2 regions of the Bacillus haimaensis genome follow, and region 1 is predicted to be linked to the other one. Evidence: riboswitches for the same ligand, from Rfam matches in the RefSeq annotation. Region 1 holds a riboswitch; the other holds the start of a gene.
The links. Region 1 has a riboswitch for S-adenosylmethionine ahead of ABN702_RS21115 (LLM class flavin-dependent oxidoreductase). Riboswitches for the same ligand answer to the same signal wherever they lie in the genome.
Positions count from the first base shown of each region.

Region 2: it holds a riboswitch for S-adenosylmethionine, as region 1 does, so the genes downstream of both, ABN702_RS19055 (methionine biosynthesis PLP-dependent protein) here and ABN702_RS21115 (LLM class flavin-dependent oxidoreductase) in region 1, are expected to answer to the same signal.

Region 1 is NZ_CP158164.1:4,154,976-4,159,176, forward strand. Features, by position in the region: gene ABN702_RS21105 (PTS transporter subunit IIBC) at 1-122, opposite strand, end outside; gene ABN702_RS21110 (hypothetical protein) at 432-938, shown strand; SAM riboswitch class I at 1,339-1,444, shown strand; gene ABN702_RS21115 (LLM class flavin-dependent oxidoreductase) at 1,531-2,577, shown strand; gene ABN702_RS21120 (ATP-grasp domain-containing protein) at 2,623-3,558, shown strand; gene ABN702_RS21125 (YjiH family protein) at 3,603-4,201, opposite strand, start outside.
Region 2 is NZ_CP158164.1:3,749,013-3,753,213, reverse strand. Features, by position in the region: gene metC (cystathionine beta-lyase) at 1-495, opposite strand, end outside; partial or broken gene ABN702_RS19055 (methionine biosynthesis PLP-dependent protein) at 492-1,621, opposite strand; SAM riboswitch class I at 1,744-1,868, opposite strand; gene cydD (thiol reductant ABC exporter subunit CydD) at 2,447-4,180, shown strand; gene cydC (thiol reductant ABC exporter subunit CydC) at 4,177-4,201, shown strand, end outside.

The DNA.
Region 1 (4,201 bases):
CCCGTCATGCCAACCAACTTGCCAAGGGAAATCATAATACCAGCAGCTGGCATAACTGCCACTACGACTAGCAACGCTTTCCCGAATTTTTGCCAAAAATCAAAAGACAAAAAGTTCTTCATATTAACAGCCTTCTTTCTTCATTAGTAGTATATAAAACTTGAAAACGAATTCATTTTTATGCAATTATATGTAACTTTAGTGCAACCGTTTGCATTTTTCTATTGTAAGAGATGTCCTCTCACAATGCAAGTAAAAGATTCAACAATCATCTAAATTTAACAAAGTACATTTATTTGCAAAAAGTGTTATTGTGAGAAAATTATTTATTAGCGCAATAATCTTTCTTTCGTGGATTTTGTATACATCCATTTAGAAAAGAAGTAAACTATGTACCGTACTAATTCGGACAATAAAGGAGAACCTATACAATGAAAAAATGGATGAGCATACTATTGACAGCTTTACTAAGCATCGCTGTTCTGGCAGGGTGTAACACTGAAAATAAATCTGAATCAAAAGAAACGGAAGCAAGTGCAGCTTCTGATAATGATAACGATAGCAAGCAGATTACAGCATTAGTAGGCCTTCAAATGGAAATGATTCAAACTATCCGCGAAAATTTGGAGCCGGTTACAGCATATGAACAATCCCAGGATGCAGCCCTGCAGGAACAAGCGGTATCCTCGAGCAAACAAATTGCAAACGAGCTTCGCGGACTTGAGATCCCTTCCGACTTAAGCAAAGAGCTACAGGGAGACATGAAGGAATCCGTTGAATTGCTGGCACTTTATTTCGAGGAGCGAGCGGCAACATTAAAGCCCGATGCAGACCTCACTGAAATGGAAGCGGCATTTGCAGCATTCCATGAGAAGATCGGAGCAACATTCGAAAAGGCTGGATTGCATGCGCCTAATTTCGAGAAAGACGTAAACTAATTACTTTATAGGGAGCCACTTGTCGTAGAAAACGCGGCAGGTGGCCTTTTTTGGCTCTATTTTCAAAGGTTAACGGATCCGAATTTGACGTTATGCACAAAAAACAATGGTTTACGCGCAAAAATATTAATATATGCACAAAAAATTAATTTTATGCACAAAAAATCAAATTTACGCACAAAAATGGTTGTCTTTTGCACGAAACGCAATATTCGCCAAAGTTCTACATCGTTCCTAGCCGCCTGCATCATTCAAACTGTCCAAAAGGCTAAATTAACCAAACAACCAACAACATATCTCCTACGCTTCCCGCATAGCATACTACAGACATATTTAGCCATCCGAAAGACTTGTTTAATCCTGAGTTTCATGATAGGATTTATCTAAATTAATAGTTATTTTCTTATCCAGAGAGGTGGAGGGACTGGCCCGATGAAACCCGGCAACCGCACAGGTGTGTGCAGGTGCTAATTCCAGCAAGACAATTTGTTCTTGGCAGATAAGTAGATGGACGGGTTCCCATTCCAAACTTCTTCTTATCGAGGAAGTTTTTTTATTTGCCGGAAAAGTAAAGACGAGGGGAAGATAGGGGATGAAGTTTGGTTTTTGGTTACCGATATTTGGCGGATGGTTGAGAAATGTAGAGGACGAACAGATGCCGCCGACCTTTGATTACGCAAAAAAGGTCATTCTGCAGGCGGAAAAGCTTGGCTATGACACGACATTGATTGCAGAGTTATTTTTAAATGATATAAAGGGCCCGGAAGAGGATAGCTTAGAGGCTTGGTCAACGGCTGCGGCACTTGCTGCTGTGACGGAGAAGATCGAGATCATGACTGCGATTCGTCCAGGCTTCCATAATCCTGCGATTGCGGCAAAAGCGATTGCGAATATTGATCATATCAGCAATGGCCGCCTTACCTTGAATGTCGTTTCTGCCTGGTGGGAAGAAGAGGCGCGGCAGTATGGCGGCATTTTCACCCAGCATGATGAACGGTATGAACGGACGAAAGAGTTTATTGATGTGCTGAAAGGGCTTTGGAGCGAGGACTCCTTCAGCTATGACGGAAAGTACTATCAGCTTAAGGAAACGAAGCTTTTTCCGAAGCCTGTGCAACGACCGAATCCGATCCTCTATGCAGGGGGCGAGAGTCCGAAGGGGAAAGAGGTTATTTCCTCCTATTGTGATGCGTACGTCATGCATGGTGGAACGGTGGAAGAGGTCGCCCGCAAAATAGAGGAAATGAAAGAGCGCAGAAGAAATACGGAGCACCATCCTTTTCAGTCGTTCGGGATGGCCGCCTATGTCATCTGCCGCGATACAGAGGAAGAGGCGGAAAAGGAGCTTGCTAGAATCACAGATGTGAAGGAGTCCGATGCCTATGCTGGCTTCAAGGATTTCACCAGTAAGTCACAGCTTGAGCAGCAGATCCAGCTCCAGGACTATTCGGTATCAAATAGAGGGTTGCGGCCAAACCTGATCGGTACGCCGGAACAGATTGCTGAGAAAATAAGAGAGTATGAGGAAGCAGGCGTGGACCTGCTCTTGCTGCAATTTTCCCCGCAGCTGGAGGAAATGGAGCGCTTTGCCCAAAAAGTGATGCCCCTTGTGCAAGGGGAACGGCTTGCTCAACCATAAAGCACATTCAAACCAGGAGACTTGAAGAAATTGGAGGAAGATACGATGAAAAAGATATATATCTTGCATGAAAACAAAGAATGGACCGACCATTTGACCAATAGATTAAAAGAATTGGACCTGCCATTTGAAGAGTGGCATCTCGACGAAGGGCTCGTGCCATTGGTTGATGCGCCACCTGAAGGGGTGTTTTATAACAGAATGAGTGCATCCTCCCACACAAGGGACCACCGCTTTGCACCGGAATTGACGGGGGCAGTGCTTTCGTGGCTAGAGCATCATGGCCGAAAAGTGTTGAACGGCAGCCGTGCGCTTCAGCTTGAATTGAGCAAGGTGAATCAGTATACGGCACTTGAGAAGCAGGGGATCCGCACGCCGAGGACGATTGCGGCAGTTGGAAAAACCAATATTATCGAGGCGGCAAAGAAACTGGGAACTGAGGCGTTCATCACGAAACACAACCGCGCCGGAAAAGGGCTGGGAGTCCAGCTTTTTCAATCCACGGCAAGCCTCGAGGAATATTTGTACGGTCCGACCTTCGAGGAACCGGTTGATGGGATCACGCTGATCCAGGAGTATATCGAGTCACCGGAATCCTATATTACGAGATGCGAGTTTGTAGGTGGTAAGTTCCTCTATTCGGTGAGGGTGGATACGTCTGAAGGCTTTGAACTTTGCCCGGCGGATGCCTGCCAGATAGGCGATCTGTTCTGTCCTGTCGGGGAAGAAGTGGAAGAGAAGCCAAAGTTTCGCATTGTCGAGGATTTTGCAGATCCAATCATTGAAAAATATGAGGCATTCCTTAAGGAGAACAACATCCAGGTTGCCGGAATCGAATTTATCCGAAACGCAAATGGTGAAATTTACACCTATGACGTCAACACGAATACGAACTACAATGCTGATGCCGAAAAAGTGGCAGGGAAATTCGGCATGCTCCAATTGGCAAAACTGCTTGGTGCGGAGCTGGAACGAGCATAAGAAAAAGGTGCCAGACGGGGTCTGGCACCTTTTTCATTATTCTTTTAGAAAAAGATATGGCCCATGATTGCAATGACAGGCAGCGTAATCAATGTACGCAGGATGAAGATGATGAACAGGTCCTTGAATGATACGGGTACCTTGGATCCCAGTAATACGCCACCGACCTCGGAAAGGTAGATGAGCTGTGTCACGGATACGGTTGCGACTACGAAGCGGGTCAGTTCGCTTTGGATATCCGCACCTAATACGGAAGGCAGGAACATATCGGCAAATCCGACCATCATGGTTTCCGATGCCGCCTTCGCTTCAGGAATCTGCAAGAGCTCCAACAGCGGAATGAACGGTACTCCCAACCAAGTGAACAACGGCGTATTCTCCGCTAGAATAAGGGCGATTGTACCGAACGCCATGACGATGGGCGCGACACCCATCCACATATCGAGGACATTTTTTCCGCCCTCGATGAAGAATTTGCTGATGCTTCTATTTTTCGCAGCACGTTCCACAGCCTGGGAGTAACCCCATTTTAATGGTGTGTAACCCTCTGGAATCAATTCTTTCTCTTCTTTTTCCTCACCGTTGTAATACGTATCCGGCTTCCAGGAAAGTGGAGGAATACGCGGCATGATGATGGCAGCAA
Region 2 (4,201 bases), 410 kb from region 1:
ATTGGCTTTTGCGAGCTTTGCAACCTCCTCGATATCCGTCACTTTCAGGAGCGGATTGGAAGGGGTCTCGACGTATAGGACCTTCGTATTTGGCAAAATGGCAGCTTCCACTTTAGCGAGATCTGTCATATCAACAAACTTATATTGAATACCGTAGCGTGTGAGCACCTCGGACACCATCCGGTAGGTTCCGCCGTACACATCCTCTGAAATCAGGACATGGTCTCCCTGAGACAGGAGCAGAAAAGCGGTGGAGATGGCTGCCATCCCGGAGGAAAACGCAAACCCTCTTGTTCCTTCCTCGAGGTGGGCAATCGTATCTTCAAGTGCTTCGCGGGTAGGATTTGCGGAGCGTCCGTAATCGTATTTGCCGAATTGGTCGACATCAAACTGATGAAAAGTGGATGCATGCTGGATTGGTACACTCACCGCACCAGTCTGCGGATCGACCTTATGCTTGTTGTGTAGGAGCTTCGTTTGAAAGGAATGGCTCACGACAACACCTCCTTTGTGAAAGATGCGTTCTTGGCAGCTTGCTCGAATGCTCCGTTCAGGTCGTGGATCAGGTCTTCCGAATCTTCAATTCCTACCGAAAAGCGAAGCAGACGGTTACATACGCCCGTGCTTAAGCGGATCTCTTCCGGAATATCGGCATGCGTCTGCGTGGCAGGGTAGGTGATGAAGCTTTCCACACCGCCCAAGCTTTCAGCGAAGGTAATGAGATTGAGATTCTGAAGAAATGGGTTTACCCACGATTCTTCTTTGATGCGGAATGAAAGCATCCCTCCTTTTCCTGGATATAGCACATCGATAACCGCCTCATGCTGTTTCAGGTAGTCGGCAATTGTGATTGCGTTCTTTTGGTGCCGTTCCATCCGGAGGGCGAGCGTCTTCATGCCACGGATGAGCAGCCAGGAATCGAACGGGCTGAGCACAGCCCCGGCCGCATTGTGGTAGAGAGCAAGTGAATCGCATAGCTCACGGCCCTTTGCCACGATAAGTCCTGCAAGCACATCGTTATGGCCACCTAGATACTTGGTAGCACTATGCACCACAATATCGGCGCCAAGCTCGATCGGCTTTAAAAGAATGGGAGTATAAAACGTATTGTCACAAATCAATAGCAGTCCATGCGCTTTCGATAAGCGTGCAACTGCCTCTATATCCGTTTCCACCATCAGGGGATTGGTAGGGGATTCTACAAAAATGGCTTTTGTTTGCGGGGTGATGGCCTCTTCAATGCAAGATAGATCACTAGTATCCACATACTTGCAACACAGCCCCCATTTTTTATATCCTTCTTCAAATAAACGATACGTCCCGCCGTAAAGGTCCTTGCAGACAATCAGTTCATCGCCTGATTGGAAAAGGGAGAGTACGGTCAGGATTGCTGCCATGCCGGAGCTGCACGCATAGCCTTGGTCACCATGTTCAAGGTCCGCGATTGCTTGCTCGAGCAATTGACGGGTCGGATTTCCGGTACGCACATAATCGTAGCCGGATGACTGGCCGATCCCTTCATGCCGGTAAGCCGTCGAGAAGTAGACCGGGGATTCACGGTGCCGGTGGCCGTTTCGCTGCGATTGCCAATTTGCGCTAGCTTCGTTTCTGTTTTATACATAAAAATATCCTCCTCTATGGTAAGTGGATAACGTTCATCACCAGAGAGGAGGACAGGGACTTTTTTAAGGAAAATAAAAAGCCTTCTGTAAGAAGAAGACTTTTTGCAAAAAAAGTTCATTCTTCTCATCTGTACAGGTTTTTAAATGAAAACCTGCTGGAATTAGCACCTTTTCAGTCGTCTGTGGAGACGCTGCTGGTTGCTGAGGTGTCTATGGGCCATTTCCCTCGACCTCTCTGGATAAGAAAGTTCACTATGAAATTTACGAATCATTTTGATTATTTAACTAATTTACAACAGGTGAGCGTGGAATGCAATGGTTTTTTGAATGGATTAAATTATTTTTATGCGGGGGGTGGGGGGAATAGACATGAATTGTTGGGTGAGCCATCATTTTTGATTAACCGATGCCGATTCCTCATTTAAATAGATCACAAAAGGTAGAAAAGCATGCTGTGAGGGAGTTTTTCTTGCGATTGGTAGTGAATAGAGCTGGTTTGAGGCCCTGTTTTCTGCTGATTCTAACAAATTGTTCTCTCATTCTAACAAAACTAGAGAACATTCTAACAAATTGGTCCGTCATTCTAACAAATCACCACATCATTCTAACAAATCTATTTTCTGCCCAACTTTGTATGCCTGGAAAAGATTTATTCCTCTCCTTTTTGGGAACATACAAATTGTCATAAAAAGGTCAATCTCCAGACGGGCAAACTGAATCAGGATGCATTATAATAAACATAGTATGTGAAATATTTCACGAACTGAATATTAAACTAACTAACCTTAACATATACGCCAATCTAAAAGGAGAAGTGGCAAAGGATGAAGGATCTCAAAACGATTGCAAAGGAACAACGGAATACAAGGACAGTGCTGATTTTCCTGGCTATTCTGTCGGGGTTCACTGTCATCGGGCAGGCTTACTTTTTCGTGACATTAGTAGATCGCATCTTCCTGAAGGGCCATACATTCCAGGAGATCCTCCCATTCCTCGGTGGACTTTTGGCTGTCATGGCGGCAAGAGCCTTGCTCACTTATCTAAACGGGGTGGCTGGAGTGAAGATGGCCTCCAAGGTGAAGCGGGATTTCCGGCATGCACTTTTAAATAAATTTTCTAAAAGCCCGATTTCTGCTTCCTTGAAGGGTCAGTCCGGTCAGAAGGTAAGCGTGATGATGGATGCGGTGGATGAGATAGATCCCTATTTCAGCCGCTATATTCCGCAGATGATCCAATCATCCGTCGTGCCGATCATGATTCTGATTGCTATTTTCACGCAACATATGAATTCGGGATGGATCATTATTGTTACAGCACCATTCATCCCCATATTTATGATTGTAGTGGGGCTGAAAACGAAGAAAAAATCCGAAGAACAGATGGATAAGCTCGCGGCGTTCTCAGGGAGGTTTCTTGATACGCTGCAAGGCTTGACCACTTTGAAGCTGTTCGGAAGGTCACAAAGGCAAAAGGACTCCATCCGTGACAGCAGTCTTTCTTTCCGTGAAGCGACGATGGAAGTGTTGAAGATTGCGTTTCTTTCTTCGCTTATGCTTGAGCTGATTTCGATGCTGGCAATTGGACTTATCGCATTGGAAATCGGTCTGCAGATGGTCGTGTTTAAAAATATGACATTCTTTCCGGCATTCTTTGTATTGGTGCTGGCGCCTGAATTCTACTTGTACCTGAAGGATCTCGGCAATGCGTTCCATACAGGGCGCGGCAGCATGGGAGCGGCGAAAAAGGTGACAGACGAGCTGGCGGTGGAGGAGGAGCCGATCGAATGGGGAAGCAGAGAGCTTGCCAATTCAGAAATGCCTCCGGTCTTGGAACTGAAAAACATCGGTTTCAGTTATGCGGAAAACGGTTTTACTCTGAAAAACATACACACTCAAATCCCTGCTTATGGACAAATCGCCATTGTCGGACGAAGCGGTGCGGGGAAATCCACCTTGCTTAATCTGATAGCCGGTCTGATCCGGCCGACTGAAGGGGAAGTGCTTCTAAACGGGCAGCCGTTATATGGCTACAGGGAATCCGAATGGTTCGATCAGCTCAGCTACATCTCGCAGAATCCGTATCTTTTTTCAGGGACGATTGCCGAAAACATCGCCATTGGTGGAAAAGCGGACGCCACTCGCGAGGAAATAGAAGAGGCGGCTGAAAAAGCAGGTATTCTTCCACTGATCCAATCACTGGAGAATGGATTCGATACAAAAATCGGGGAAGCGGGAAGGGGCCTTTCAGGTGGCGAAAAGCAGCGGCTTGCCTTGGCGAGGGCTTTCCTGAAGAGGCCGAATATCATTTTTTTCGATGAACCGACGACAGGTTTGGACCTGCAGACCGAGCGGATTTTGCAGAGGTCGATGGAGGAGTTGGCGAAAACGTCGACCGTCATCACAGTGGCACATCGTCTTCACACCATCAAAAAAGCAGATAAAATTCTACTGTTGGAAGCAGGCGTGCTGGTCGCCCAGGGTACTCATGAAGCGCTTCTAAGCTCTGTTCCCGCTTACAGGCAAATGGTTTCTGTACAACAGGGAGGTGGAGAGGAATGAAGGATTTAGCGATCGTGATAA